DNA from 3 places in the Sporomusa aerivorans genome. Region 2 is predicted to be linked to each of the others. Evidence: riboswitches for the same ligand, from Rfam matches in the RefSeq annotation. Region 2 holds a riboswitch; each other region holds the start of a gene.
What was found. A riboswitch is a leader RNA that binds a small molecule or an ion and turns the genes downstream of it on or off. The one in region 2 is predicted to bind thiamine pyrophosphate.
Positions count from the first base shown of each region.

Region 1: linked by a shared signal. The riboswitch ahead of thiS (sulfur carrier protein ThiS) and the one ahead of thiT (energy-coupled thiamine transporter ThiT) in region 2 are both predicted to bind thiamine pyrophosphate.
Region 3: linked by a shared signal. The riboswitch ahead of cytX (putative hydroxymethylpyrimidine transporter CytX) and the one ahead of thiT (energy-coupled thiamine transporter ThiT) in region 2 are both predicted to bind thiamine pyrophosphate.

Region 1 covers NZ_CP156926.1:3,303,909-3,314,125, reverse strand. Annotated here, with positions in the region: gene thiE (thiamine phosphate synthase) at 31-678, opposite strand; gene thiH (2-iminoacetate synthase ThiH) at 709-1,809, opposite strand; gene SATMO3_RS15685 (thiazole synthase) at 1,836-2,621, opposite strand; gene thiS (sulfur carrier protein ThiS) at 2,625-2,825, opposite strand; TPP riboswitch at 2,883-2,992, opposite strand; gene SATMO3_RS15675 (Nif3-like dinuclear metal center hexameric protein) at 3,063-4,181, opposite strand; gene SATMO3_RS15670 (tRNA (adenine(22)-N(1))-methyltransferase TrmK) at 4,172-4,864, opposite strand; tRNA gene SATMO3_RS15665 (tRNA-Val) at 4,978-5,053, opposite strand; tRNA gene SATMO3_RS15660 (tRNA-Glu) at 5,162-5,236, opposite strand; tRNA gene SATMO3_RS15655 (tRNA-Ile) at 5,330-5,404, opposite strand; tRNA gene SATMO3_RS15650 (tRNA-Asn) at 5,459-5,534, opposite strand; gene rpoD (RNA polymerase sigma factor RpoD) at 5,596-6,702, opposite strand; gene dnaG (DNA primase) at 6,759-8,570, opposite strand; gene SATMO3_RS15635 (deoxyguanosinetriphosphate triphosphohydrolase) at 8,853-9,851, opposite strand; gene SATMO3_RS15630 (LptA/OstA family protein) at 10,082-10,217, shown strand, end outside.
Region 2 covers NZ_CP156926.1:3,188,795-3,199,011, forward strand. Annotated here, with positions in the region: gene pheA (prephenate dehydratase) at 1-105, shown strand, start outside; gene nadC (carboxylating nicotinate-nucleotide diphosphorylase) at 348-1,175, shown strand; gene SATMO3_RS15030 (YkuS family protein) at 1,224-1,457, shown strand; TPP riboswitch at 1,622-1,721, shown strand; gene thiT (energy-coupled thiamine transporter ThiT) at 1,786-2,424, shown strand; gene SATMO3_RS15040 (2-hydroxyacid dehydrogenase) at 2,546-3,520, shown strand; gene SATMO3_RS15045 (MATE family efflux transporter) at 3,597-4,934, shown strand; gene SATMO3_RS15050 (hypothetical protein) at 5,031-5,228, shown strand; gene SATMO3_RS15055 (M20 family metallopeptidase) at 5,401-6,585, shown strand; gene SATMO3_RS15060 (MoaD/ThiS family protein) at 6,699-6,998, shown strand; gene SATMO3_RS15065 (hypothetical protein) at 7,142-7,342, shown strand; gene pyk (pyruvate kinase) at 7,372-9,126, shown strand; gene SATMO3_RS15075 (hypothetical protein) at 9,139-10,217, shown strand, end outside.
Region 3 covers NZ_CP156926.1:5,066,269-5,076,485, forward strand. Annotated here, with positions in the region: gene SATMO3_RS24355 (hypothetical protein) at 1-830, opposite strand, end outside; gene SATMO3_RS24360 (nuclear transport factor 2 family protein) at 1,573-1,992, opposite strand; gene SATMO3_RS24365 (transposase) at 2,269-3,120, opposite strand; gene fliB (flagellin lysine-N-methylase) at 3,257-4,168, opposite strand; gene SATMO3_RS24375 (YkvA family protein) at 4,199-4,588, opposite strand; gene thiE (thiamine phosphate synthase) at 4,680-5,321, opposite strand; gene thiM (hydroxyethylthiazole kinase) at 5,314-6,126, opposite strand; gene cytX (putative hydroxymethylpyrimidine transporter CytX) at 6,090-7,316, opposite strand; TPP riboswitch at 7,478-7,588, opposite strand; gene SATMO3_RS24395 (MFS transporter) at 7,714-9,141, opposite strand; gene SATMO3_RS24400 (PAS domain S-box protein) at 9,384-10,217, opposite strand, start outside.

The DNA.
Region 1 (10,217 bases), 120 kb from region 2:
ATAAGCCTCAAGTCAATGCTGCAAATAATGTCAACTGATAATACTGCGAATGGAGCGTATTTTGTCTGAAATATCACTGGCACCGACAATATCGGTCACCATAGCGGCAATCTTAGCTCCATGATGTTTTACTTCACGGATATTATGTTCTTTTATGCCGCCAATAGCCACAAAGGGAATAGCAAGATTATTAGCAACGTAGTCGAGATAGCTGATGCCAACCGGTTGGCAAACGTCCTTTTTTGTCTTGGTAGCATATATTGGCCCTACACCTATGTAGTCTACACAATTTAGGCTAACGGCAGCCAAGGCCTGCTCCGGCGAATGAGTGGACAAGCCAAGAATCTTGTCATTGCCGAGTAATTCCCTGACTTTAACCGGCGGTAAATCTTCCTGCCCGATATGTACGCCGTCGGCATCAACCAGCAGCGCTAAATCCACATGATCATTGATGATGAAAGTAACTCCGGTTTGCTTTGTCAATTCTCTGATTTCTAAACACTCCAAATACATTTGACCGGACTTTTTTTCTTTTTCCCGGTATTGAATAACTTTGATTCCGGCGGCAATTAACTGCTTTACTACTTCCACATTATTTCTGCCCAGAGAGTACTCTTCCGCTGTCAGGGCATAAATGTCTGTAGTGAGAAAGTTGATCATATTTTTTTTATATGCCATAACTATCCCCCAAATATTCAAATTGCAAAATTACCACATTTGCCAGTCTTTATATACAGGCTGATAGTTTTGTTCATACAGCATGGCCGCCATTTCAGTCACACTGCGTTCGTCCGAAATATCAAACTGGCCGACTGAGGCTTTTTCGGCATGACCGCCAACCGCAGTACAGGAGCCTGCTGACATTTTAGTAACTCCCAGTTTTACCATGTGATCTCGCAGTGCAGCGCTTTCACGGGTGGATAAAGTGATGCCGCCGCGGGACATAAACAGGCGAAATGCCAAAACATACTGCACAAGATTTTTATCATTAACAATAACCTTGGGCGGAAAACCGCCGACGTGCGGCCTCATTCTCGGCGGTGACATACTAATTTCCACATCCAGATATTTGCTCTGCAGGTAATTGGCATGGATTCCTGTCAGAAATGCTTCCGTGCGCCAGTCACTAAGACCTAAGAGGGCCCCGATATTGACGGCCCGCATACCCGACTGACAGGCACGTTCAGGGGCATCCAGACGATACTTGTAGTTTCTTTTTGGGCCTGCCGGATGCAGTTCGGGATAAACTTCTTCATTGTACGTCTCCTGATAAATGGTCATACCATCAACTCCGGCCGCTACCAAATCGCAGTATTCGTCTGTATTAAGAGGGTATATTTCGATGCTGATTGATGTAAAATAGTTTTTTAAAATCCGGACACATTCTTTGATATAGTCTACTGAGGAATGCGCCCGGGACTCACCGGTGAGTATCAGAATATGTTTTAACCCGGTGGCGGCGATAGCAGCAGCCTCGACAGCCACCTGATCCAAGGTCAGTTTTTTTCTTTCAATATTATTGCGAGCGTGAAAGCCGCAGTATACACACTGGTTAACACAATAATTGGCCAGATACAAGGGTGTATAGAGCAGGATAGTGTGGCCAAATTGCTGGACCGTAACGCGATGGGCTTTTTGGGCCATGGCTTCAAGATGCTTTTCAGCCGTTGGTGATAACAGGGCAAGGTAGTCAAATACCGTCAGCCGCTCTTGGCCAATTATCCGTTGTATGTCGACATTGGTAATTCGGCTAAAGATATCTGCAAAGTTCAAATCGCGATACTTGCCTAATTCCTCATAAAAACTCATACTAAATTCCTCCCTCCCATTAGCCGTTATTCATGCAGAAAACCTGTCAACGGCGATGAAGCGTCAGCATAGTCCTGAATAGCTCCCGGTCCGGCCAGATAAGCTTTGCGCCCGGCAGCAACGGCTAAACCAAACGCCTGGGCCATAGTCACCGGATTGCTGGCCGTTGCTACGGCGGTATTTACCAGTACAGCTGAGGCTCCCATCTCCATGGCTTCAGCCGCCTCCGAGGGACGTCCGATGCCTGCATCCACGATGATTGGCAGAGGAATTTCTTCAATTAATATCTTAACCAATTCCTTGGTTTTCAGGCCACGGTTAGTACCTATCGGCGCTCCTAGCGGCATGACAGCGGCTGCGCCGGCTTCCAGCAAACGCTTCGCAGCCATTAAATCAGGACTCATATAGGGAAGCACCACGAATCCTTCGGCAGCTAAAATTTCAGTTGCCTTAATGGTTTCAAAATTGTCAGGCAGCAGATAGCGATTGTCGGAGATAACCTCGATCTTTATCCAGTTGCCGCAGCCGGCTGCTTTGGCTAACCGGGCGATGCGCACGGCTTCCTCGGCGGTTCTGGCCCCTGAAGTGTTCGGCATTAGCGTGCATTCCGGCGGTATGTAGCCGACAATGTTTTCTTCTTTAAGATCCGGATCAACTCGGCGTAAGGCTACTGTCACTACCTGGGAACCAGACGTCCGGACGACTTCTGGGATTATTCTGTTGTTGGCAAATTTACCTGTACCTAAAAACAAACGGCTTGTAAGTTCTTTATCCCCAATTTTTAAAATATCACTCAACATAGCTGTTTCCATTGTTTAACCTCCTCCGACAAATGTGACTACCTCGAGACAGTCTTCCGCCTGTAAAAGAATAGTCTGCCATTCTTGCCTGTTTACAATTTTCTTATTGTACTCAACTACGATAATTTCAGGATTGTAACCCTGTTTAGCAACAAGATCATAGATAGTGAGACTGTCGGCAACCATTAACTCTCTGCCATTTACTGAAATACGCAAGTGCATACCTCCTCAACAAAAATAAAAACACGTCCCCCGAATGGTAAAGACGCGTACTTAATACACACACGACCTCCCTCCGCAGGTATTATCCCGATCAGGTATGGAGGTAAGGAACTCGCTAGTTCCACTCTCAGCCCATAACATGAGCTCCCTCGGCCTTACAATATTCTTTTATGTGCTCATTGTATACCAATATTTCTGAAACGTCAATTTGCAAAAAGCGAATAAATTAGTCTAATAGGCTGAAAAAACGTCCCTATTGGATTTGTTGGCAAAAATAGGTAAATTCCAGGCGTTTTTGCTGGCACATTGATTTAGATATTCAACCAGGCATTCCACAACCGGCTGCTCAGTTGCAAAATGGCCGGCATCAATAATGTTTAGTCCGGCGGCAATTGCTTCTTGCGCCTCGTGATACTTTACATCACCTGTTACCAGGACATCCGCGCCTGCTGTAATCGCATTTTTAATCAGGCTGGCGCCGCTGCCGCCGCATACGGCTACTTTTTGGATAAAAGTCTTCGTCGGACCGGCCGCCTTTAATGACTGGATACACAAGGCGGATTTTATCTGGTTAATAAAGTCTGCCAAGGTTAGTGGCTGACTAAGCTCTCCTACTCTCCCCAAACCGCTGCCGGGTCCGGTGTTTTGCAGTAAATAGTCGTCATAGGCCACTTCTTCATAGGGATGGGCGGCAAGCATAGCGCTGACTACCTGTGAACGTATACTCAGCGGTATAATTGTCTCCAGGCGATATTCTTCCACATATTCAAGCTTATTCTGCTCACCGATATATGGGGATGTGCCTGCGAGCGGTAAGAATGTTCCGACACCCTGAGTCTGAAAAGTACAATGGCTATAGTTGCCGATATGTCCTGCGCCTGCCGCTGTCATTGCGGCCCGCACTGTTTCCACATGGGAAACAGGAACAAAAACTACCAGCTTATGCAGCTTCTCCTGGTAAACCGTTGTCAATGGCACAACGTTCCGGAGATTGAGTTTCCTGGCTAGCACATCATTTACGCCCCCTGGCGCACTGTCAAGATTGGTATGGGCAGCATATACCGCGACATCCTTCTTAATGAGGGACGCCAGCATATTACCCTGCGGCGAATCGGTGCGAATTCGGGTAAGGCCTTTAAAGAGTAATGGATGATGGGCAACAATCATATCTGCCTGTACCGCAATTGCTTCCTCAACAACTGCTGTATCCACGTCAAGCGTTACCAGTACTTTATGTATGTCCTGATCCGGCCTGCCTATCAGCAGCCCGACATTATCCCAGCTTTCCGCAAAATGTTTCGGGGCCAGTTGTTCCACTTCGGCAATAATATCACGACACTTTACAGACATGCTATCCTATCCTCCAGTTCATTGAGCCTGCGGGTGTACTCTCTGTACTTCTCAGAATTAATTACTTCACTGCCGCCTGCCGCCATCGCGGCAACAACATTTCGCAAATGGTCAATCAGTTCCTGAATGTGCTGCTTTAAGAGTGGTGGTTTTGTTTGCCAGAGCAAAGGCCCTATTTCATTCAGGATAGGTTCCACAGGTTGCATTTCTCCGGGCTCAGCCGCAATAATCTGGTATAACTTGCCCTCTTCCTGCACAAGTTGTTCATCTATGATTATCCAATTGTTAACGTATAGCCAGGTTCTGACAAGGGATGCTGCAATCATTGGCTGCAAAATAAGACGCTTCAATGTTGCTGTTACTTCCGGCCGTGCACTTAAAATCTCAATGATATTTGCACCACCCATGCCAGCGATAACAGCAACATCGGCTTCACCGGGCCGGAGCACTTCCAGGCCATTTCCCTGACGGACAGAAATTGCATGGTCCAGATGGTAAGCGGCAACAGCCCCTTGCGCCGATAAGTACGGACCATGATGAACATCACCGGCAATGGCACTGGCAGTAATTTTTTGCTGCATAAGATATATCGGTAAATAGGCATGATCAGTGCCAATATCTGCAATAGTGACTCCTGTTGGCACCATGTTGGCAATTGTTTGCAATCGTTGACCTAATTTCACGTAATAATCCTCCCGGCAGGTTTTCTTTGATAGTATTTCGCTTCCCGGCTATAAAATCCTTCGGTAATTTACCATAGAAAAAACCTGCGAATCAATTCGCAGGTTTTTTTCTATGGTGGGCGATGACAGGATCGAACTGCCGACATCCTGCTTGTAAGGCAGGCGCTCTCCTGGCTGAGCTAATCGCCCATATCTAGATAATAAAGGAATACCCTTCCTCACTTCCGCTCGGAAGTAAGCGACTCACTCAGGTTCTCATTTCGCCTATCGGCTCGTGAGAACCTGGTTCGCTGCTTATGGTGACCCGTAAGGGAATCGAACCCTTGATACCGCCGTGAAAGGGCGGTGTCTTAACCGCTTGACCAACGGGCCATAAATAGTATACTGTATTCAGGTTGCAGTTAGCGGTAACTACATTTTGCTGCAGTATCCAGCGCCCTGTTTACTGATAACTGATAACTGAATTGGTGGGCCCACCTGGGATCGAACCAGGGACCAGCCGGTTATGAGCCGGCTGCTCTACCGCTGAGCTATAGGCCCTAAAGATGTTAAAACAGGTTTTCCGAAGAAAGCCTGTTTTACTAACGTAATAACTGGCTCCTCGAGTAGGACTCGAACCTACGACCGATCGGTTAACAGCCGATTGCTCTACCAACTGAGCTATCGAGGAATATCGCCAACGTTGATTATTATAAAGCAATGTCTTTATTACGTCAAGAGTTTATTCAGTTTTATTCAAGAAAATCTTTCAGTTTCTTACTGCGGCTGGGATGACGCAGTTTACGAAGGGCCTTGGCTTCTATTTGACGAATACGCTCACGGGTAACGCCAAAATATTGTCCTACTTCTTCAAGAGTACGGGCCCGGCCATCGTCTAAACCAAAACGGAGACGCAGGACTTTTTCTTCCCGCGGAGTCAACGTTTCCAACACTTCTTCCAACTGTTCCTTAAGCAGCATGAATGATGCAGCTTCAGCAGGAGCCGGTGCATCCTGATCTTCAATAAAGTCGCCTAAATGGGAATCTTCCTCTTCCCCGATGGGTGTTTCCAGTGAAACTGGTTCCTGGGCAATTTTCATAATTTCCCGTACCCGTTCAACACTGACATCCATTGCTTTGGCCACTTCTTCAGGTGAAGGCTCACGGCCCAGTTCTTGCAGCAGTTGCCGTGACACTCTGATAAGTTTGTTGATAGTTTCCACCATATGAACAGGGATACGAATGGTTCTTGCCTGGTCAGCGATGGCTCTGGTAATCGCCTGGCGTATCCACCAGGTGGCATAGGTACTAAACTTATACCCCTTATTGTAGTCAAATTTTTCTACAGCCTTAATTAACCCCAGGTTACCCTCCTGGATAAGGTCAAGAAACAGCATACCGCGCCCAACATAACGTTTAGCAATACTTACCACTAAGCGTAAATTCGCCTCAGCAAGACGGCGTTTAGCTTCCTCATCCCCTTGCTCCATGCGCTTGGCCAGTTTAATTTCTTCGTCCGCAGTTAAGAGCGGTACCCGGCCAATCTCTTTAAGGTACATCCGAACAGGATCATCAATGCTAATGCCTTCAGGAATGGTAAGATCTATATCTACTTCTTCGGCAGTTGATTCAATCTCGGACATATCTGGACCTTCGATCAATTCAACATCCGGGACTTCGTCTACAATCTCAATACCCTTGTTATTAAAAATTTCATACATGTCATCAATTTCGTCAGGGCTCATATCTTCAGTTTGCATAGTATCCATAATTTCAGAATATGTCAACATACCACGCTTTTTCCCTTTGTGTAACAACTCATTGACTTGTTCGCCCGGTGCATTTTTTTTATCAGCCATAGTTTTCCCCCCTTCCTTTGGCAATAGACAGTGATACAAAATTCCATGCTTGTTTATTAATGGTGTAATTTGCTAATTTCATGTTTAATTCGCTGACTTTCCGCAAGTTCCTGCAGAAAGCTACTATCCCCCATGCGTTCTAATTCATCGGCCATAAGCCGGTGTTGTTCATATAAGACTGTTAAATGTGCCAAGCGGATGGTTTTTATACAGTCGTCCGCAAACTTGACTACATCATCAAACTGTATCTCCATTAACATAATATGTGAAAACTCACTATTTGCTTTTTCCGTTAAATCGTTTACCATAGCATTGAGATTTGCCTGCGTTATATTTTTCTCCATATTATACGCATTAAATATGAAATTAATAATCTCTTGCTGTAAGGCTCCTTGTATTTCTTGTGGCGAAATTTTTGCAAATACATAGGGAACAAGCGATAAATCTTCGCACATCAGTCTGATAAGCTGCCGTTCAGCCTGTACAACCGCTGGAGCCGGTTGCTTATATAAGAGTGCAATATTAATAGTTTTCCCGTTATTTACATTTTTATCCTTTTTCACTTGAACAATATACTTTGATATTTCACTGCGTAAAGCACTTTCATCTACAGATAGTGTTTGCGACAAGCGGGTTATATGTGCATTAACCTCTACTGCATTATCTGCTTCCGCCAGAATAGGGGCTAATTTGCCGACTACGGCGATCTTACCCTGAACAGTAGAATAATCATCTGCTTTTAGCGCCTGCGCAAGCTGATAGTCCAGAAGCGGCTGAGCAGAAGTTAAAAGCCCTGAAAAAGCGGCGCTACCATGTCTTCTGACAAATTCATCAGGATCTTTGCCATCAGGTACAGACACCACTTTAATCGCTGCCCCCATGGTACGCACAGTGCTTAGTGCCCGGAGCGTGGCATTCTGACCAGCGGCATCACTATCGTAAGAGAACAGTAATTCGGCGTTCAGCTTTATTAGATTCCTCGCCTGTTCTGAAGTAAACGCAGTCCCTAAGGAAGCAACTACATTGCGGATGCCATGAGTATACAGAGTTAGCACATCCATATAACCTTCAACTATAATCACCTGGCCTGTATCACGAATATGTTTATAAGCGTTATCAAAACCGTATAACACATGACGTTTATTAAAAACTTGTGTTTCCGGTGAATTAAGGTATTTCGGCTGGGTATTGTCCAGAACTCTGCCGCCAAAACCAATTACCCGTCCCCGGATATCATTTATTGGAAACATAATCCGATTACGAAAACGGTCGTAAACACCATCGCCGGAAGTACGGGCAACCGTTAGTCCTGCTTTAAGCACTATATCCAGTTCAATACCTCTGTCACTGAATGTTGATGATAGTTTATCCCATAACGGTGGAGCGAACCCCAGCTTAAAAAAATCAATCCATTCAGTGGAAATACCACGGCTTGCTAAATATTCCCGCGCCGGTTGGCCGAATTTAGTCTTGGTCAGACAAGCATGAAAAAAGTCCCTCGCCAATTCATTAACCTGATATATTCTAGCAAGTTCCTGTTCTCTGGCTTGTTCACGCGGCGACTTTTCTTTTTCCGGTATAGGGATATTCAGTTTGCGCGCCAGTAATTTTACCGCCTCAAAAAAAGTAATGTTTTCAACCCTCATCAGAAAATTAAAAACATTGCCACCTGCCTGACAACCAAAGCAATAGAAAAAACCTTTGTCCGGGGTTACCGAGAATGAAGGTGTTTTCTCATTGTGGAAAGGGCAACAACCCCAGTAATTCTTCCCTTTCTTTTTTAATGAAACATAGTCCGAGACAATACTGACTATATCGCTTTCGGAACGCAATCTATCGATAAAATCATCGAAAACCGCATCTTTCATAGAGCTCACCTTATCCAGGTAAATAAATGGTTATTTTGCTTAATATAGCTGTGTTGATATGCAAATAGTTCCAATGTTTGACTTTATTCTACACTTAGAATAATATTCCTGCCAAAAGGGCTCAAATGAAATTGACTTTCTTGTTATCTATGGCAAGACTTTTCTTAGCATTTTTGAATTTAGTAATTATTATTCAATACAGATGATAAAATTCCTCTTTTGATCTTGACAAATCTAACAATATTTGTTCAAGAAAAAAGCAGAGCATAGTCGCTCTGCCGTTTATTTAGGCACTCCCCAGGTCGCTGGGATGAATAATTTTTCAAATTGCTTAATGGCATATAAATCAGTCAGGCCGGCAATGTAATCAATTACCACCGTTTGCAATCCCCATCGTTCCTCCCGCTCCAGATACTCCTGGGGCAGGCTTCCCGGGTTGCTAATATAGTATTCAAATAGTTTGCGGATAATGTACTTCGCCTTTTTCCGGTCTGGCTCAAGCTCGGCGGAATGGTATATCTTTCCAAACATAAATGTGCGGAATTCATCCATGGCTGCTTTAACCCGCGCTGACATGATAATCTCATTTTTGTCTTCTGACTCTGTAATAATATCGGCTACCATTACCGTTATCATCGTAGAGGGATCCGAACCTAAAACCCGGCTGACAACAGGTGGTAAATCGGTTGGTTTTAGCATGCCGGCCCGTATGCCGTCATCATAGTCATGGCAAAGATAGGCAATTCTATCACCCCGGCGAACTATACTTCCTTCCAGGGTAAAAGGTATATTATCACCGGTATGGTTCAATATACCGTCACGGACTTCCGCTGTCAGATTAAGTCCCTGCCCATTCCGTTCAAGATGCTCAACTACTCTGAGGCTTTGTTCATTATGATTGTAATGGCCAATAAGTTCGCGCAAGGAGTACTCCCCGGCATGACCGAACGGCGTATGGCCGACATCATGGCCTAGGGCAATGGCCTCGGTTAGATCTTCATTCAATCTTAAGCCACGGGCAATAGTCCGGGATATTTGTGCTACCTCCAGACTGTGCGTCATACGCATCCGATAATGATCGCCGGGAGATATATAAACCTGTGTTTTATGTTTCAATCGTCTGAAGGCTTTGCTATGGATGATTCGATCCCTGTCACGCTGAAAAGCGGTCCGGAAATCGCAGAGCGGTTCTTCGCGGTCACGGACAGCCTCGCGGCTTTTGGCTGCATACGTTGATAAAATCTTGAATTCCTGTTCCTCAATGCGCTCTCGAACTTTCATACAATTAGCCTCCTCTCTAGCAGCGCGACAAACTTAAAACTGCAGGATATGGTTGTCACACGCTACTAATATATTATAGCATTATTTTCCTTTTTCACACTATACTATGAGAAAAAAGGAACATATTTTTTCCAGCGCAAAGACGGTAGTAATTTGTTATAATATAAGAGAGTCTCTGTTATCGTATTCTTGATTGAGCACTTGGTAATGGAGCAAAGGGAGGATCAAGGGTGAGATATAAAATATTAGTATCGACGCTATTGGTATTATTTTTACTAACCGGTATTTCTGCAGCAGCCAAGCCTACCATAACGGCAGACCGTACATATTTTGACATTAACACAGGGCTTTATGTATTAAATGGCA
Region 2 (10,217 bases):
GAAGGCAGTATAAAAGAGGATAATATTGCAGCGGCTGTACGTGCTGTGCAAGCCAAATCATTGTGGTATAAAAACCTGGGTTCGTATCCTGTTTATCATTTGTAATGAAAATTACCAGCAGAAACAAAACAGCAGCCTCCCGGATAGGTTACCGGGAGGCTGAATTATTGTATTAACACTCTGCTTGAAATCTTTAATTGGCTACTATATAGACGTTTTCTGATTTACAGAGGATGTTTTTTTTTAGTTTGAACAAAATATAAGCAGGTCTTTTATTCAACAAATATGGTAACTGACAGCGTTAAGACGAACTTTCAGCTTATGACTGCCGGGGAGGAGGCAATATTATGAATAATCTTGTTGTTGAAGAAGTCGTTCGTCAAGCACTACGGGAGGACATCGGCTCCGGCGATATTACCAGCCAGGCTATATTTACCGACGATCATTATTCAGAAGGATATTTGCTGGCCAAAGAGGATATGGTGTTGGCCGGTAAGGATATATTTTCCAAGGTATATGCACTGCTGGACAGGCAGATTAAGATAGCATTCCGCTATAACGACGGCGACAAAATACCAACAGGCGAAAAATTCGCCATCCTTGAGGGGCCCACTCGCAGTATCTTAAGCGGGGAAAGAGTAGCGCTGAATTTCTTACAACGAATGTCGGGGATAGCCACCCAAACCCGGCTCTTTGTGGAGGCCGCCGGTCCTGATACCGTTATCGCCGATACCAGAACAACTACTCCCGGCCTTAGAATGCTGGAAAAGTATGCCGTCAAAACAGGCGGCGGCAGAAGTCATCGTTATGGGCTTGATTATATGGCCTTTATTAAAGACAATCATATCAAAGCCGCCGGTGGCATTCTTCCGGCAGTGGAAAAGATTCGCCAACAGCTTTCACCCTTTGTGAAAATTGAGATTGTAGTGGAAACCTTGGAGGAAGTAAGGGAAGCAGTTGCCGCCGGGGTAGATGTGATTGACTTATCAAACATGTCGATTACCATGATTGAACAGGCTGTTGATATAGTGGATAATAATGCCATGATCGAGGTTTCAGGGAATATTACTGTGGCGGAAGTGTCCGAGTTAGCTGCCGTCGGCGTAAATATTATTTCCAGCCTCATTATAACCCACTCGATTAAAGAGGCCGATATCAGCATTAAATTAAAGTAATGGTTACCTGCGCTTCAGGCCATAATAATTGAGAAAGGGGGTGTTCTTTTGACAAAAAAGGTTGCGGTAGAGGACAACTTGTCAACAATCAAACAAGCGTTAGAGCGAAAAGGGTACACAGTAGTCAGCCCTAAAAGCAAAGAAAGTGTAATGGCATGTATTGTGATGGGGATGGACAATAACCTGATGGACATTCAAAATACTATTACCAAAGCGCCGGTGATAGATGCCGCCGGTATGACTCCTGAGCAAGTCATATCCCGTATCGAGTCGCTTCAATAACTTAGCTTCAGGTGAGGCTTTAACCTTGTCTGCAGGTTAGTCGCCGGATAAATTTTGCGAACCCCTTCGCCCAAGCGTCGGGGTTTACACATTTTTTGATTTTGTAAATAAAAAATATTTGAACAGCAAATCAAATTATATTATTATAATAGTAATAAATGGAAGCAGAAAGCTAGGGGTGCCTTTTTGGGCTGAGAAATGGCTTGCCATTACCCTTTACCTGATCTGGATAATGCCAGCGGAGGGAAGCGATTGTACCGTCGACAGCCGTGCCCTGCGGGAGCACGGCTGTATATCTTTTTAAGACAATAAAGTGAGGTTGAGAAGTGTGAAAGCATCGCTTAGCGAAAATCTGGTCACCGTTGTCTCGAGTCCGACGACTGTAATAACGCTTATAGGAGTTGTAGCGCTGATACTCGGGCTTATGAGAATGAAGAAGGTAGAACTCAATGCAAGAATTATGGCGCATGTGGGTCTGGCTATTGCTATGGCCGCTATCTTGCACACGATTACATTGTATAAAATGCCGCAAGGGGGAAGCATCACACTGGGAAGTATGCTGCCGATTGTTTTGCTGGCGGTTTTTTATGGAAAAGAAGTCGGCTTTCTTACCGGTTTTTTATACGGTCTGGTCAATCTCATCCAAAATCCATTTATACTGCATCCGGTACAGGTGCTATTTGATTATCCTTTGCCGTTTATGGCATTGGGACTGGCCGGCTGTTTCAAAGATAATATTTTGGCAGGTACGGTATGCGGTATCGGTATTCGCTTCCTATGCCATTATATTTCCGGTATTGTTTTTTTTGCCAGCTATGCGCCGGCCGGTATGTCCCCTTATTATTATTCACTGGTATTTAACGCCAGCTATTTAATCCCGGAATGTATCATCTGTATTATTCTCTTGCGAATAATGCCTGTAAGAAGAATGGAGCAGATTATAAAAATGGAGAATAGGCAGGCATAGTTTTGGGGGTATGCAGCAATCCTGTAAGTAGGGATTGCTGTTTTTTCTGTTTGCGCAAGGATTTTTCCCGAGCAAAGCGGAATAGGTTAATTTAGAATTTATATAATGGTGGTGGCTTAATATGGAAAAGTACAAAGTAGTAATTACGGGCCGGGTTCTGCCGGCGGCTTTAGCGGCTCTGGAGACTCAATGCCAGGTGTACCGCTGGGAGCAGCCGACAGCGCCGACGTTAGCGGATTTATCCGGCTGGCTTAAAGACGCCGACGGACTGTTTGTTTCAACAAACATTGCTGTTAACGAGCAACTGCTGGCGGCTGCGCCCCGACTAAAAGTTATTGCCCAACCTGCAGTAGGCTACGACAATATTGATATAGCTGCGTGTACTAGCCGTAAAATCCCATTTGGCAATACTCCGGGAGTACTTGTGGAAACAACCGCCGATCTGGCCTTTGGTTTGCTGCTGACGGCCGCCCGGCGTATTCATGAAGGCTGGGACTGGGTGCGGGCCGGCAAATGGCAGCCCGGGGCACAGTTGCCGTATGGAGTTGATCTATATGGTAAGACATTAGGCATTGTGGGCATGGGCGCCATTGGTTCGGCAGTAGCCAGACGGGGGCAGGCAAGCGGGATGAAAGTTATCTACAACAACCGCACTCCCCGGGCTGATCAAGCTGATCTTAAAGCGGAATACTGTACTTTTGATCAACTGTTAAGCGAGGCTGATTTTATTGTGGTCTTGACACCCCTAACGCCAGAGAGCCGGGGAATGTTCGGCGCCAATGAATTTGCCAAAATGAAACCGACAGCTTACTTTATTAATGCAGCCAGAGGCGCTGTTGTTGATACCCAGGCGTTGTATAATGCCTTACAGGCAAAGCAGATTGCGTACGCCGCACTGGATGTCACCGATCCGGAGCCTTTGCCGGCAGACCATCCGCTCTTACAGCTGCCTAATATTCTTATCGTTCCGCACATTGGCAGTGCAACCACCGAAACCCGCAACCGAATGGCATTGCTGGCTGCCGAAAATCTGCTCTTAGGAGTGGAGGGAAAGCCGCTGGTTACTTGTGTGAACACAGAGGTGAATTATCGCTGATTTTTTAGCAAGTATAGTATTGTTGCAACTGTCAATACTTTGACTGTTAGTCTTGACTGTAATTTAGGAGGAAAACATGGATGAAGCCCAGGCATTAGGTCAGGAAAAGGTTGGCAAGTTGTTGTGGCGGTTCTCGTTACCGGCTATAGTTGGCATGGTGGTAAATGCATTATATAACGTTGTCGACAGTATTTTTGTCGGCAACGGTGTGGGGGAAGTAGGGCTGACTGCCGTAACTATAGCTTTTCCTATTATGATTATCCTAATGGCAATAGGAATGCTTATTGGCATCGGTGCTTCGACGCTGGTCTCAATCCGGCTTGGCGAGCAGAAACACGCCGAAGCGGAAATAATTCTGGGTAACGCCTTTAGCTTGATGGTGGTTGCTGTTCTAACGACAACGGCGCTGGCATTGGCATTCTTAGATGAGATTCTGCTGTTTCTGGGCGCCGAGCCTGGCGTGTTGCCCTATGCCCGCGAATTTACCAGGATTATACTTATCGGCAGCTTATTTATGCATATTGGCTTCGGACTCAACAACATAATACGTGCTGAGGGCCATCCAAAGGTCGCCATGGCAACCATGCTGATATCCGCCGTATTAAACACAATGTTAAATCCGCTATTTATTTTTGTTTTCAAGTTGGGGATAGCGGGGTCGGCCCTGGCCACTGTAGCTTCGCAGGCGGTTTCGGCCGCCTGGGTACTCCGGTTTCTTACCAGTGATCAAGGCATTCTCAGGCTGCGCAGCGCCAACCTGCGACTGGATGCAAACATTGTTTGGGAGATTTTTAAACTTGGGTTATCACCTTTTTTAATGCAGCTTGCCGCCAGTGTGGTCACTGTGTTGTTTAATTACAGTCTGCTTCGGTATGGCGGCGACCTGGCAGTGGCGGCAATCGGTATTATTAACCGGGTAAGCATGCTGATACTTATGCCCATATTTGGTATTAGCCAAGGTGTTCAGCCTATACTAGGGTATAATTACGGAGCCCAAAACTATGACCGGGTTATTGCCGTCATGAGACTGGGGATTATTGCTGCTACCGGAATATCGATTGCCGGCTTTGCTGTGACTCAGCTATTCGCTGAGCCGATTATCCGCATTTTTAATGACAATCCTGCTTTAATATCGATTGGCGCTGACGGGCTTAAAGCGTTTTTAATTATGCTGCCGATTATTGGCTTTCAGGTTATTGGCGCCAACTACTTTCAGGCGGCGGGAAAAGCTGGTTTTGCTATTTTTCTCAGCATGTCACGGCAGGTTATTATTTTAATACCGGCTATTATCCTTTTGCCGCAGTTTTTCGGAATGAATGGCATTTGGTACGCAGCGCCGGTTGCTGATATAGTATCTTCCATCCTGACAGGCAGTTATTTATGGCTCGAATTGCGCAGGCTTTCAAACGCCTGATGGAAAAACATTCCGCGGCGGGACAGGCCACGGCATTGCAGGAACTGGCAGTCGGGAAGCGAATAATATCAGTAGTATAAGGAAAGGCTGGTAGTCATGAAACCCAGGTTGTTTATTGCCCTGTTTTCCGCCGTGTTTTTAGCTATGCTGGGAGCGTCTGCGCTCGCCGAAGCAGCTCAGCTTACTGGAAAAAGTGCTAACAGCACGCAATTGAAAGCTGACGAGAAAAGAACAAAACAGCTTCGTCACGGTTACATTAAGCACGACGGAAACAAAGTCTATTACTATTGGTAGTTCCCGTGCAGAAAAGGCAGACCATATATGGTTGAGCCTTTATTTTTTTTGTAAATACTGGACAATTTGCGAATTATATAGATAATATGCAGCCGGCAGATGCCAAAGAAGGATTTTTTGATATGCTTGTATAAGAATTAATTTCTAAACAGGGGCAGGAAGGACGAATGGTATGAAAACGCAGATTCATGATATTGTTGTAGATAACGCCGACTATGTCATAGCTCTCCGGCGGCATTTTCGGACTTTCCCGGAGGTCGGCGGCAAGGAATACGAAACACAGAAAAAAATTATGTCCGAGCTGACAGCTATGGGCTTGACTCCAAAGGCAATTGCCGGCACAGGTGTAATTGTTCAGATTGATGGCGGCAAGCCCGGCAAAACGGTTGCTATTCGCGCCGACCTGGATGCTTTGCCTATTCAAGATGAGGTTGAACAGCCTTACTGTTCGCAGCACGCCGGAATATGTCATGCCTGCGGGCACGATGGACACACTGCCATGCTGCTTGGTATTGCCAGAGTGTTTAATGCCATTAAATCTGAAATGACCGGAAGTATCAGGCTGCTGTTTCAGCCCAGTGAAGAGCAGTTTCCCGGCGGGGCCCTGGGCATGATTGAGGAGGGGGCGCTGGCAGCGGTGGATGCAATCATCGGCGCTCACCTGTGGCAGCCGCTGGAAGCAGGGGCCATGGGAATAACTTTTGGGCCGATGATGGCCGCGCCTGATCAATTCACAATTACAGTGCAAGGACGGGGCGGGCACGGATCCATGCCGCATCAGACAATAGACCCCCTATATGTCGGCGCCCAGATGGTATTAGCACTCAAAACTATCACTGGCAATAACATCAATGCTAACGAACTGGCGGTATTATCACTGGGGATGTTTAAGGCTGGCGAGGTTTTTAATATTATCCCTGATTCTGCTATCTTGCAGGGAACGGTTCGTACATTTGATACCAAAACCCGCGAACTAGTCTTCGCTCATATTGACAGGATCGCGAGCGGTATTAGCGCGGCAGCGGGAGCCACCTATAAACTGGAAAGTTGTTTTGGCCATCCGCCGGTGGTTAATAACCCGCAAATTGCAAAAGTAGTGGCAGAGTGTGGTAAAAGAGTACTAGGAAAAGATGCAGTAATAGAAATAAGCCCGGTTATGGTAGGTGAAGACTTTTCCTTTTATCAGCAGCATGTACCGGGATGTTTTATGTTTATCGGGATTGGCAATTCTAATAAAGGTCTGATATACCCTCATCATCACCCGAAATTTGATATGGACGAAAAAGCGCTCGGTTATGGCGTGGAAATCATGGTGGAATCAGCGCTGCAACTACTGAACCAGGAAGCTAACTCTTGAGGGAAAATAAAACGAATCGGTACCGGTTTAAAAAAAATATATTTCTTTTAGAGGAAAAATACGTATTTTGGTGAAATATACCTTGGCAATAATTTCAGGATGGAGGAAAGGGTATGGCTAATTCTGAAGAAGCCAGTGGTACGATTGAGTTGCGCGGTTTTTTGCATTTAGCTGAATTGTTTAATGAGCGAGGCTGGAAAATTCCTTATCATTATACAATCGCGGCGCCGGTAAACGGACACCAGCTTTTAGAACTGCTTGCTATCCCTGCGGAACAAGTTGAAGCCATGTTTATTAACGGCAGAGCCCAGCCGCTGGCGCACGCGGTTATAAAGGCTGGTGACAGGGTTGCCTTGGTACCGCCGGGAACTCCAGGACCTTACCGGGTATTTTTAGGTTTTGTGGATTTATAAATTGCACTGATACTTGTTATAAAAACCATTTTTTTTGCAGGAATACTGCCGGCTTTGGAGAACAAAGCTATAGTAGCTAGCTTCTTGTTGTTTTTTGGAGTATTTGTAAAGCTTAGTAGGAAGAAGCTAATAGGAGGATACTTATGTGGACCGTAGTATACATAGCTTCTAATAGAGCACAGGCGGAGCTGTATAAAAACGTACTGTGCAATGAAGGTGTGCTTGCCAATATACGCCCGGCCGGAGTGGTTTCCGCTCTTGGTGACGGCTTATACGAAATTTTGGTTTTAGAATCGGAAGCCGACGAAGCGCATTCGATTTTATGTCAACATGCAATACGCTAATTATTGTAATATTTGAAGGAGTGATATATTTGTTAAAGAAAACCAAGATTGTTTGCACTGTGGGCCCAAGCACTGATAACGTCGGTGTATTGGAAGCTATGATCGAGGCTGGCATGAATGTTGCCAGGTTCAATTTTTCGCATGGTTCGCATGAAGAGCATGCCAAACGCATTGACAGGGTTCGGGAAGCGGCGGAAAACGTGAAAAAGCCGGTTGCACTGATGCTGGATACTAAAGGTCCGGAAATGCGGTTAGGTTTGTTTGGCGAAGGCAAGGTTTTATTGGAGAAAGGCCAGAAGTTCGTGTTAACCGGCCGGGATGTCACAGGCACAAAGGAAATCGCTTCTGTCAATCATAAGTTTCTGCCGCAGGAAGTTGCACCAGGGCAGACAATCCTTATATCTGACGGTCTGGTAAGTCTTCATATTGATGCTGTTGAAGGCGATGATATTATCACTACGGTGAATAACAGCGGCCAGATTGGCGACCGCAAGCGGGTTGCTGCGCCGGGGGTGGCTGTTAACCTGCCGCCATTGTCGGAACAGGATATCCTGGATATCAAGTTTGGCATTGAAAAACAAATGGACTTTATTGCTGCATCGTTCATTCAAAGAGCGGCCGACGTGCTGGCTATCCGTAAAATTCTTGAGGATGCCTGCTACAGCATGGATATCATTCCTAAAATTGAGAACGCGGAAGGCGTTAAAAATATTGATGAAATTCTAAAAGTCTGCGATGGTCTCATGGTTGCCCGGGGCGACCTGGGGGTTGAAATTCCTGCCGAAGAAGTGCCCTTGGTTCAAAAAATGCTGATTCAAAAATGCAATAGGGCCGGCAAACCTGTTATCACTGCAACACAAATGCTGGAGTCGATGGTCACCAATCCGCGGCCGACAAGGGCTGAGGCCAGTGACATCGCGAACGCTATTTTCGATGGCTCGGATGCCATTATGCTCAGCGGGGAAACCGCATCAGGCCAATATCCGCTGGAAGCTGTACAGACTATGGCCCGTATTGCTATGCGTACGGAAACATCTTTACGTCACACTGATATATTAAAGGGAAAAGGTATCCAACTGCAGCGTACGACCACAGATGCGATCAGTCACGCTACTGCCCAGATTTCGCATGAATTGGGTGCGGCGGCTATTGTTACTTCAACGCAAACCGGTTATACTGCCCGCATGGTATCTAAATACCGTCCGCAGTCAACCGTGGTGGCTGTTACCCCCAGTTCGAAAACGGTACGGCGGATGCTTCTGCTCTGGGGTGTTTATCCGATTTTAGGGCCTAGCTTCAATAATACGGATGAAATGGTGCAAAGTGCAGTTGCCAGTTCCTTAACAGCCGGCGTAGTAAAAGACGGAGATTTAGTTGTCGTTACAGCCGGGGTACCTGCAGGAATGTCCGGGACGACAAATATGATCAGAGTACATGTTGTTGGTAATATTTTGATGCGCGGCACAGGTATTGGGCAACGGGCCGTTACCGGAAAAATCGCCGTGGTTTCATCATGCAAAGACATTAAAACCAAGTTTCAGCCGGGTGATATCCTGGTAGTCAGCAGTGTCGACGAAGAGACCGCTCCATATGCCGCCCAAGCCGCCGCTATTGTGGCTGAAGAAGGTGGGTTAACCTCGCATGCCGCCATTGTCGGCGTTAGTTTCGGCATGCCGGTGCTTGTCGGGGTTGAAGGCGCTACAGAACGCCTGCAGGACGGTGCCATTGTCACTGTGGATGCGGCCCGGGGAATTGTATACCAGGGAGAAATAAACGCTAGATAGGGAGAAACCCTTATGGCAGTATGGTTTTTTGTGCTGACAGCAGTTGCGATAGTTTTAGCCGCCTGGTGGTTTTATACCAGGCGGCTTGCTTGGCAATTTGCCCGTATTGCGTCTCAATTGAACAAAATGTCTGTCTCGCGGCAGAGTCATGCTGGCAGTAAACGGATTTTGCGTCAGCTTTATAAAATTGTGAATGCCTGCTTGCTTGCCGGTAAAGCTGATGAAGCGTATCGGGCTTTTGATTTATTAAAGCTGGCTTTAGGCAACGGCCTGGGGCGAAAAGGAGAAGCCGTACACCTTAGTGCCGTTTTTTATCTGGCACTGAGGCTGAAACAACTGGATGCGGCTGGCCACTGTATTGATACATTTCGCCCTTTGCTGAAAAATGTGACGGCGGCCGAATTGCCTGCTGTCATTGAACAGCTGGGGCTGATTGCTGTTATTAGTTTGAAACAGCGCCAGAACTTTTTAGCAGCCCGCGCAATTGAAGTTATCTCTGCCGGAATGTCAAGCGCACAGGAAGATGGTGCGCAGGCTGCCGTGATGCGAGCCTTTCGTTTAGCCGGCCTTACCGCGTTGCGCAGGCATGATTCGGGACTTATCCGCGAAATGCTTGTCAAAATTGGCGGGTGGCTGGCGGCGCAGCCGGAATTTGCTTCCCGACAAGAGCTGGCGGTTGAAGTGATAACGGCATGGCTGCACAGGAGCGTAAAAGCCGGTGATGTCGATATGTATGAGATTCTGACGCAGTATATTGATCAATTGGTTGAGGAACAGCGGTTAACAGCACCGGCAGTAAATACTATTGTCAAGGAATGCGTGCATTTAGCAGGTATGGAAAGCCTTAATCCTTTTAGCCGTCTGGCCGGCAGAATATCCCTTTTTGTCCTGGAATTGGCCCTAAAAGTAAAAACGCCTGCTATCTGGCGGCAGGCTGTTGACGGGGCCGGGCATGCCGCCCGGCTGGCAGTGGCTCAAAGGTTTTTGTCAGAGAGTTTCGGGGTGGTCTATCCCTTGTTTGAGGCAGGCAGGCGCCTGTTGGGCGCAGAGCTGAATGCCGGTCACTATAATGATACCTTTCGGCAGGATGC
Region 3 (10,217 bases), 1.9 Mb from region 2:
AGCCATTTCATAAAGTCTTTAAAAAGCTCGGAATTTCCCCCGCCATTATTCCTAAGATCGATGACTAACTTTTGTATATCGGCATTGCTTTCAATATCATTTGTGAGTTGGGTTGAAAAGTCTCTGACCGTAAGCGTTGGCATATCCTGACACTTATTGTAGTTGATGTATAACACCTTTTTCTCGCGATCGAATTCACTCCAGAAATATTTACCTTTGTTTTTTCTATAGCGCGGTAGTTCCTCATACGCCATTGCCTTTTCATACAAAGCGTCGGGTTTCCATTCATCGTATTTTACTACTGGTAGGATGACATCCCGTTGCTCATGGTACTGGTTTTCTACTGTGATCCGAACAGTTTCGATCTTGCTTATTATATTCAAACCGAAAAGCATATCTGCACAGATAAGATGATCAGGAATTTGAGACTTTAAGAAACTTTGGTTCTCATAAGATACGATTCTGGATAAGCGTTTAATCACATCTTCAATGGGATTTCCATCAACATTAACTACTTTATGAAAAAGCAAATCTTCGAATTCTGGCGTGGTAAGTGTAATATAAATTCCCTCTTGAAACCAATAGCATTCAAAAGGCAGCCGGTTGTGGCGTGGCAGTGCTACCACGGTATGCGCATCCCCGATAGCGGCAACTATTTGGGCAATCTCCATAACGATCGTGTAGATATTCATATGATCTACACGGTCTTTTAGTTTTCTTATTCTGGTATAAAACTGGTCTGCTTCCTGATTGAAAAATAGGTTTTTATGTAACTTCGGCAACTCGTCGGCGAGTTGATTTAGATCGGCATGCCAATCTATTTTCCTCATAATGCACACTCCTATATTGTCTTAAAGCCTACAGCATAACGTTTGCCTTTGAATTATTAATATTGGCCCATTTATATCATTGTCAATTAGAGACAAGTAAACCTAGCCTTTGCGTTTACTATCCGAGTGTCTTGCCTATCGCAGGTTGTGCTTTGGCAAGCGCACTTGCAAGCGGATTGCTGAGCTCCGATTGTCCCATCTCGATAGTTCCTCCTAATTTGAAACGCAGTCATTAGACAGTTGGGCTACTCAGACTTACTTTGTTTATTGTTCGGTACAATTATCCAGTCCCGTTCCGGTGTATCGACTGATAATTGTACATTACCGCAACATCTACAGATATTAAACTTTATTGTTTCTTTCTTGTTTATAAAGGACAAAATCCCCGTGCGTTTATACAGTGCATCGATCCGGGCGACTCCACCATCTACGTTCTTGATATTTATATCCACATTTTCAGCTATGTTATCAGAGCCACATTGTAGGCATTTTTTCAATCATAACTCTCCCTTCTCGATCTGAGAGATATTTGACAGTTGGCTACTTCCGGCCAACTGTCGCGCCCTGGGCGCTGGCCATTTTGACTAGGTTTTGGTAATCCTCAAAAAAAGGGGATTTCCGACTTTTTATTGATCACATTCGTATAGCAAAATGATGCAACCACCAACATTATGCCACGTTTTGCTAACTTATGTATTTCCTAAAAGCTTGCCATAAACAGTGTTATTACGCTCTTTTAATATTAGAAAATAAACTGTGCGGTATCAGCTACTTGCCATACGCCCTTTATTCGCCCATCATCATTAATCTTCCAGGTGTGAGAAAAACGCACAAACTTGGTTGAATTATCTTGATTACTATCAAAATTGTAGAATCCCAGTACAGTAACAACATCCCCTCCATCAATGAAAGTTTCAGGTGTAGCCCCAAAACCGCTAAATTGGCTGCGAAGTTTTGAATAAAAAGATCCAAATATTTCAGCCATTCCGGTATAAACTCCACCATAGGGAAACCCTGGGGATACATCCCAGACCGGATCGTCCGCAAGTATTTTAGCAATAGCCTCTTTATCATTCGCTTTTAAAGCCTGATAAAGATTTTTTACTTGTTTAACAATTTGCGTGTCTTTTTCACCATGTTCTAAAAAGATACAAGTCTCCATTATTATCCTCCCTCGCCATCAAGCATATTTTTATTACGTATTCACACCATCATTTATATATTGATTGGCAGCAAAAAAACAATTATTTATGATAAATTTTTGCCACATTCTTATTATTATCTTTTTTATTGTTTCCTTCAAATCATATTTGTCCACCATTTTACCATTCTGCCCGGTGCTACGCACCGGCGGCACTGGTGCCGGGCAGATATAGGGTCAGGCAGATATAGGGTCAGGCTTGAGTTATGTATAAAATTGACTTATTTCTCTTCACCCTCAATTGTTAATTATCTCTTGCCACATCCTTGTAATATTGGCTGGATCAATTTGTAATACTTTGGCTAACTGCGTCCTTGTCATTAGCTCTCTCTCTATTGCTTCATAAATAAGTCGTTTTCTGGCTGCTACCACCTGCCGTATTCGACACTTTCCTATCAATTGCTCTTGATTCACTTTTTCCTCTACAGTAATTTTCGCTACTAGCTGGTCCCATGTTAAAACCGTCCGTATCTTTTTCACTTCTGTTTTTAGAAGGGGTTTCCGTTCTTCTTCCCCTTGTTCGCTTTCATTTTTATATTCTGTGTTTTCAATGACTATCCCCACCAGTTTCAGGTATTGCTCCATTGCCTTATCAGGATTGGAACTCAATGTATCCAATATAAATTCCACATTTACTAACCCCTGCGCTCTTCTAACATATGATCGATGGCTGCTCCATCTATAGTCTATTCCCTCCAGTATATTTGCCCGTACTGGATTCTGATGAATATAACATATAAGAGCCATTAAATAACTCTCTTGTTCACATAGAAAAGCCTTGTAGCGTTGTTCAAATACATGGCCACTATGTTTGTGATGCCAATTGTAATACTGTGTATATCTCTGTTGAATGCCTTGCATAATTTTTGCCAATGGAGTTTTTCCTACTTGGAGCAGTAAGTGCACATGATTGTCCATAATTACATAAGCGTACAATCGAAAATCATATCGTTCTTTATAGTCTGCTAAGATCTCTAAATATTTTGCTTTTTCTTCATCTCTTTCAAATATCCGCTCCCTATTATTTCCTCTAGCTATTACGTGATAGATTGCATCTTCGTAGTGTACTCTTAGTTTTCTTGCCACCATTCTCACCTGCCAATCTTACTTTCTCTCAGCTTAACAGACCATCTATTATAAGTCAATTTGAAATAACTCAAGCCTGACCCTACGTATCCAAAAACGGGATTGCCACTGCAACACTGCAGGGCAATCCCGTCTTCTATCAACGCCACAACGCCTGTCTGTCATGACCGTATTGAATCTCAAGCTGTATAATGGTCTTGGTTATATCGTCGGCAGCCGCGATATGCTTCCAGATATGTCCAAGTAACATGAGGGCTTTTTCCAGACCGAAAATATAAAAAGGCTTTTTAAATATAAAGCTTACCAAATAATTTTCCAACAGCCAGCTACCGCCGGCGGCCGCCGGCGAGGGCGATGCAGCGGCAAGTCCTTCCAGCCAGTCGTAATTGCGGTTAAACAGGATGTTAAGCTCGCGGCCTGTTGTTTCATCCTGACGCAAACCATTTACTGCCTGTACCGTCTGGGCCAGAAAGTCCAAACGCTCGCCAAGCGGCAGCGACCGGCACTGCAGAATATCGATAAAGTGTGTTTCCAATTCAAAGTAGTAGTATAAGGGCTTTCTGGCCGGCTGTTGCTGCGGATAAACCTCCGCGGCAAAGCTGTCTGCCGGGAATTCTATCGGCTGCGCATCGTCTTTAACAATAGTCAGCGCCGTTTCCCGGTCGGCCAGTTTCAGCACGGCCGGACAGCTGAAACTCAGCGTCAGCTCAATGCCCCGGGCGGTACTCATCGGGTAACGGGGAAAAGTCTGGCAGACAGCATCAAGGTGGCTGTGGCCGGCTTCTTTATGCAGCCGGCAGTGGTTGTCCGCGTCCAAAAACCAGCAACCGCCGCCCGGCTGTTTGGCAATATAAGCATATTCTCCGAAACCGGCCTCACTGTCCAGTCTGACAAACGCCCGGGAGAATTCCGCTTCCCGTCCGCTACTGGCAAATAACCGTTCATTCCGATAATAGCTTTGTTCGCCAACTGTCACCTGCCAGGGATTGCGGCAGCACAGTCCGCACATCTCACAGGCAAACTGCTTAACAATATCGGTGTATATATACATAACTTCCCTACCCAGCAATTGTTTCTTACATCAGGAGAAAAAAACCTTATGGAACAGGGCAACAACCAGTGCAATCCAGGCTACGGCCGCCACGGCCAGTATCGCCAGAATATACGGCATGCGCCGGGCCCACTTTTCACTTTTGCGCCTGCTCTCGTCTATTACACTGGCCGGCAGCAACTTGGTCAAATACAGCACGGCGCCGGCAATGAGGCCGGCATCATCGGCAATCCCCAGCAAAGGCAAGTAGTCCGGCAATAAGTCAATCGGGCTGACAACATAAAGCAATAGAGCCGTGAGCAAGCCTTTAACATAATTAGGGGTCAGCGGATGCCGCCAGGCATAAAATAAGATTACGGCATTATCCCGAAAAATCTTAAGCCAGGCCCAGAAACGGAACAACCTCCCTGCCTTGATCACAGTATCACCTGCCTAATTCCCCTAGTGTCATAGTTGTGCATAACCTTGTACTTTAATTGTAACATATATACCTACTATTCGCGGCGGTTATTTAAATTCGCCGGGCCGCCTTTATCATTTGGTCAAGGGCAGCGGCGGCCTTACAGGGATCTTCAGCTGCGACAATGGCCGAAACTACAGCTGCCCCGGCGGCACCTGCCGTTATAACATCACAGATATTATTCCCATTAATCCCGCCAATAGCAACAACCGGGATGGTTACCTTATTGTTTATTGCTGCCAGTTCAGTTAAACTCACCTGGTCGGCATCGTATTTGGTATTGGTGGGATAGATAGCGCCAATGCCCAGATAATCGGCCCCCTCGTTTTGCGCCGCCAGGGCTTCTTCTAAAGTTGCCGCAGATACGCCGATAATCTTATCGGGTCCCAGCAGGCGCCGGGCCACGGTTAAGGGCAGGTCAGACTGGCCGATGTGCAGTCCATCCGCATCTACCGCCAGGGCAATGTCGGCCCGGTCATTAACAATGAGGGGCACACCGTATTTTAGGGTGACGTCTTTTATGGCCTGCGCCGTCCGGAAAAAATCCAAAGTTGGCAGATTTTTTTCCCGAATCTGTACCACCGTAACACCACCCCGGATAGCTTGTTCCACTGTTGCGACAAGCTCCTTGGCGCCAAGCAGATCCCGGTCGGTTACTAGGTATAACGAATAGTCAACAGCCGCTCTATTCATGGATAATCCGCCCACCTTTCCTTACCGCTTCAGGCGTCATGGCCCACACCGCATCAAACAGCCGCATCCGGAAAGTGCCAATTCCCTCTCCCGGCTTCAGCGATTGCCGGGCCAGTTCCCCGGCCAGTCCCATGGTCATTACCCCGGCCGCCGCGCCGGAAAACCAATCGTCGGTCGCGCCACAGTAGCAGGCAATCAGGGAAGTAGCCATACAGCCTGTCCCGGTTACCTGTGACATGATGGCATGACCATTGTCGATGCGGCATAGCCGCTCACCCTGGGCAATAATATCCTGCTGGCCGGTAATGGCAACGACACAGTCCACTCTTTGCGCAAGATTTCCGGCCACCTGAGCCCCATCGGCCTCGTCGGCAACCGAATCGACGCCTTTAATATCGGCATCCAGACCGGCTATTATTTTTATCTCCGACATATTGCCGCGGATCACGGTCGGGCCCACCTCCCGGATGATCCGCTTGGCGGTAGCCGTCCGCAGCGCTGTGGCCCCCACACCGACAGGATCAAAGACAACAGGAATGCCCTTTGCCCTGGCTTTTTTGCCAACAGCCACCATGGATTCGATACTCCGCGAATTCAAAGTACCAATATTCAGGACCAGAGCGGACGCAAACGAAACCATCTCTTCCACTTCGCCAATATCGTCGGCCATCACCGGCGAAGCGCCAATTGCCAAGGTTATATTTGCACAGTCATTTACCGTCACATAGTTGGTAATATGATGCACTAAGGGTTTCTTTTCTTTTAGCGTTACGAGGCTATCGGATATCTTTTGCAGTAAGTCCATTGTTTCGTATACCCCCATAAGATTTTATGCAGTAATGCGGTAATAAGCATTACCGGGATGGTAGCGCCCAGGGCAAAATCCAGCTCGATAAACTGGTAATACAAGCCGACCCCGGCGCCCCAGACGAGCAGCGCACCCCAGTTGACCAATACGGCATCCTGCACTTTGCGATTTTTAACAATAAAATACTCGGTTAGCAAAATGGCAAACAGCGGTGCAAACACCGAACCGATTGCGATAAGGAAATGCTCGTACTGTTCAATGTTAAACCACAGAGCCAGCATAGTGCCAATTACCGTCATAACCAGGGCTACCTTCTTCTCATTGAATTGGGGATATACATTGGCAAAACTGACCCCTGCCGAGTAAGCGTCCAAAAAAGTGGTCGTAACGGTTGCCAATATAATAATTCCCATGGCCGATAGCCCCAGATTAGCTGCCAGCAGCATGGCGGAAGGCTCGGAATTGCCGGCAATAATAGCTGCTCCCAGGCCAATGATATACATCCAGCAGCTGCCGATAAAGTAGCCAAGGCCGCTGCCCCAGGCCGCACTTTTTTTACTCTTGGCAAAGCGCGTATAATCGGCAATCAAGGGCAGCCAGGACAGCGGCATAATGACGCTTAATTCCACGGCCTGCCCGAAAGACATGCCGCCGGCCGCCGGCGCAAATAGCGCGGAGCTGTCCTTAAACACAACACTGCTTAGCACCATGGTAATGCCTAAGAGGAGTAATACCGCCACCATATTGGCTTTCTTCATGCCGCCTTCCCGGCCAAGCGCGATCCAGAGCATAACCAGCCCGCCGATTCCAACACTCCAAAGCGTAAGCTGATCCAATCCCCACAATATTTTACTGACTTCATTGGCCGAGCGGGCGGCAGTAATAATCATAACCGCCGTCCAGCCGACCAGTTGCAGGACATTTAACACCGAAAACAAATAAGAGCCGTATTTACCGAAAGAAATCCGGGTAGACACCAGTGCCGGTATCCGTTCCTGCGTCCCAATCAGCCCGGCCAGCACTAAAATGCCTGTCCCCGCCAGATGGCCAAGGACAATCGCCGCCACACCGCTCTGGAAACCGAGAGGAGCCAGGAGCCCGCCTGTCAGTATTTCGGCAATGGATATCGCCGCGCCAAACCAGAGAAACAAATAATGATTGAACCCCAATGTACTCTTTTTCGCCACATAAATCCCCTCTGCTTTCTAAATATAATAGTATCCAATAAAGATTTACATGCGCGGAGTAGGTAAAGCTAATCCCTGTCCGCATAAAAGAACTCTTTATTGGATTTCATATAAATTAAAATATAAAAAAACGCATCCGTAAAGATGCGCTTTCAGAGTATGTTGTTGCTCTGTTACATCCCTACGCTGGCATTACCCAGATCAGGTTAAGGGTCATAGATTTCATCAGATCTATATCTCAGCCGGCCTCTCCAGCTCCCCATGAAACACGGGTATTCTTTTTAGTATTATAGTAGCATATCTTTCCACTGGTTTCAATAATTGCGCAATATATTATGGAAAAAATTTCAAAATAATTATTTTTTTCAATTTCAAGTTCTATCCGGCTTGCGCTTTTTTATGTTCTGCCGGGAACTGCCTTGCGCGGGCGGTTGAAGGAAACCAGGGACCCGATAACTGCCAGGAAAACACCCACAAGCAGGGCATCGTGATAGCCGGTCATGAACGCCAGCGTCTGCTCTGCCGGTGTCGGCTGACTGATGCCGCTTAAGCTCGCGGCGCGCCGGTATTCCAGAATTGAGACGGAAAGCGCGGTACCGCATACCATGCCAAAATTCCGGGCAAGCGCGTTTACCCCGCTTGCCACCCCCAAATACCGGGGTGCAACAGCGCTCATTACACTGCTGTTATTGGGTGACTGAAACATGCCGTTCCCCAGCCCCATCAACGCCTGCCCGGCCATAATCGCAAGCAGCGATGATCCGCTGCTAAGTTTGGCCGTAATTAGCAGCCCGGACGCCATTAGCCCCAGGCCGGCTGTTGTCAGAATGCCGGGACCGACCTTGTCGGACAGAGAGCCGCTGAGAGGCGCGGTAATCGCCATCATTAATGGAAAGGCCGACATAATAAGCCCGGTTTTGGCCGGCGAATAGCTAAGTACGTCATGCAAAAAATAAGGCAGCAGCATGGTACTGGTAAACATGGCGGTAAAAGAGAGCGCCCCGGCCAAATTACCGGCTGTAAAGGCCCAATTGCGAAATATAGACAATTCCAGCATGGGGTGCTCCACTTTTCGTTCCTGGGCAACAAAGACAAGGAACGAAGCCACGGCAAAACCGATACAGCCTAAGGTGTTCACCGACAGCCAGCCCCACTCGGTACCGTAGCTCAAAGCCAGTAAAAAACCGACCATCGCTGCGGTAAATAAGGCGGCCCCTGAATAGTCGATAGTTTCCCGGCGCATATCCCGGTCAAACGGCAAAACCAGATACACCCCGATAAAACCTAATAAACCGACAGGCAGATTAACAAAGAATATGGCGTGCCAGCCGACATGTTCGACAAGCACTCCCCCCAGTCCCGGACCGCTCAGACTGCCCAGGGCCACAATTGTGCCGATCATGCCCAATACCTTGCCCCGCTCCTGCGGTGGAAAATTGCTTGTGACAATGGCCATGGCATTGGCCATTAAGGCGGAAGCGCCTACAGCCTGCAACACCCTGAACCCAATGAGCAGGCCGATGGAGTTGGCCAGGCCGCAGAGCAGCGAGCCGGCCGTAAAACCGATAAATCCGTAGCCATATACCTTGCGCCGCCCCAGTACGTCGCCCAGACGCCCCATTAACGGCAGCAGGCTGGTAATTACCAAGAGGTAAGCGGTAACCACCCATTGCGCAGTGGGAATATCGGTGTGAAGCGCCGCCGTAATCGGCGGCAAACCTACATTAACAATGGATGATGTCATCGTCGCCATAAAACTGCCTGTGCCAACAACTCCAAAGATCAGCCATTTATAAAAACTAAGCTGTTGCAGTTTTTCTTGCACCCGGAAACCCCTTTCATTTGCATATTAATAGCAGCATCCGGCAGCTTAATACCCGCCATGTAATGCAACGCTGTATCTCCTCCGGCTTAGTTTGCCAGCTATTCTTTTGAGAAATTCCATCGTCGGCGGCCAGATTATCTGGAAAATCGGCCCAGTGAATTCCCCAGCCCAACAGCGGACAAAAATACTTTTGAATCCATAATCTATGATAGGAAATCAAAAGCATTAAAAAGACGGCCGGATCAGCCTATTATCTTCTGTAGTTGAATAGCCGTGGCCAGAGCCATGCGTGTTTCGTGCGAATCAAGCGACAGGTTTAATATTTGCTCAATCCGCTGCTTTCTGAGTTGAATAGTCTTATGGTGCAAATACATTTGCGCGCCTATTTCCTTAAAACTCAGACCTGTCAGGATTTTTTCCAGTGTTGCAAGCAAATCCGTTCCGTCCGTTTGGTCATGTTCAATCAACGGACCCAGTAGCTTGCCGACATAATCACCGGCATCCCTGCTCCCGGCAAACGGAGCAAGCACCCGATAAAGGCCACAATCCTCATAATGACATATCATCTGCGCCGGCCAGACCTTTTCTGAAATTCGCAGTGAAGCTTCGGCATTATCAAGGCGGTTGGAAAAAAACGACCAGCCCGCGGCATAATTGGCAATACCAATACGAACCTGTAGATTCGGAAAGTATAAAGATATATCTTTAAGATACTCCCGGGCCAAACCCAGTTCTTTATCCTTCCGGCCGGCACCGGCTAAAGCGGAATTAATAACACCAATGCCTTTTACGTTCTCCCAGGCGACAGTATGTTCCTTCCGGCTGAGGAAATCCACCACAACATCAAGCATTTGCTGCTTTCGGTGCAGGTTGCCGTCAGCGTCAGCCTGCGTGTCCAGATTAGAAATGGCGAGTAGAAAGAGAGAAAAGTCCTTGGGAATACTAATCTTGTTCTGCCAGGCTAAATCAAAAATTCCGGCATCATTACTTTGTACAGAAGATGCAAGCTGATTAAAAAATTCAGATTTTCGCCTGCGTTCATAAGCCTGCTGCAACAGGTTTTCACTATTCTTGCG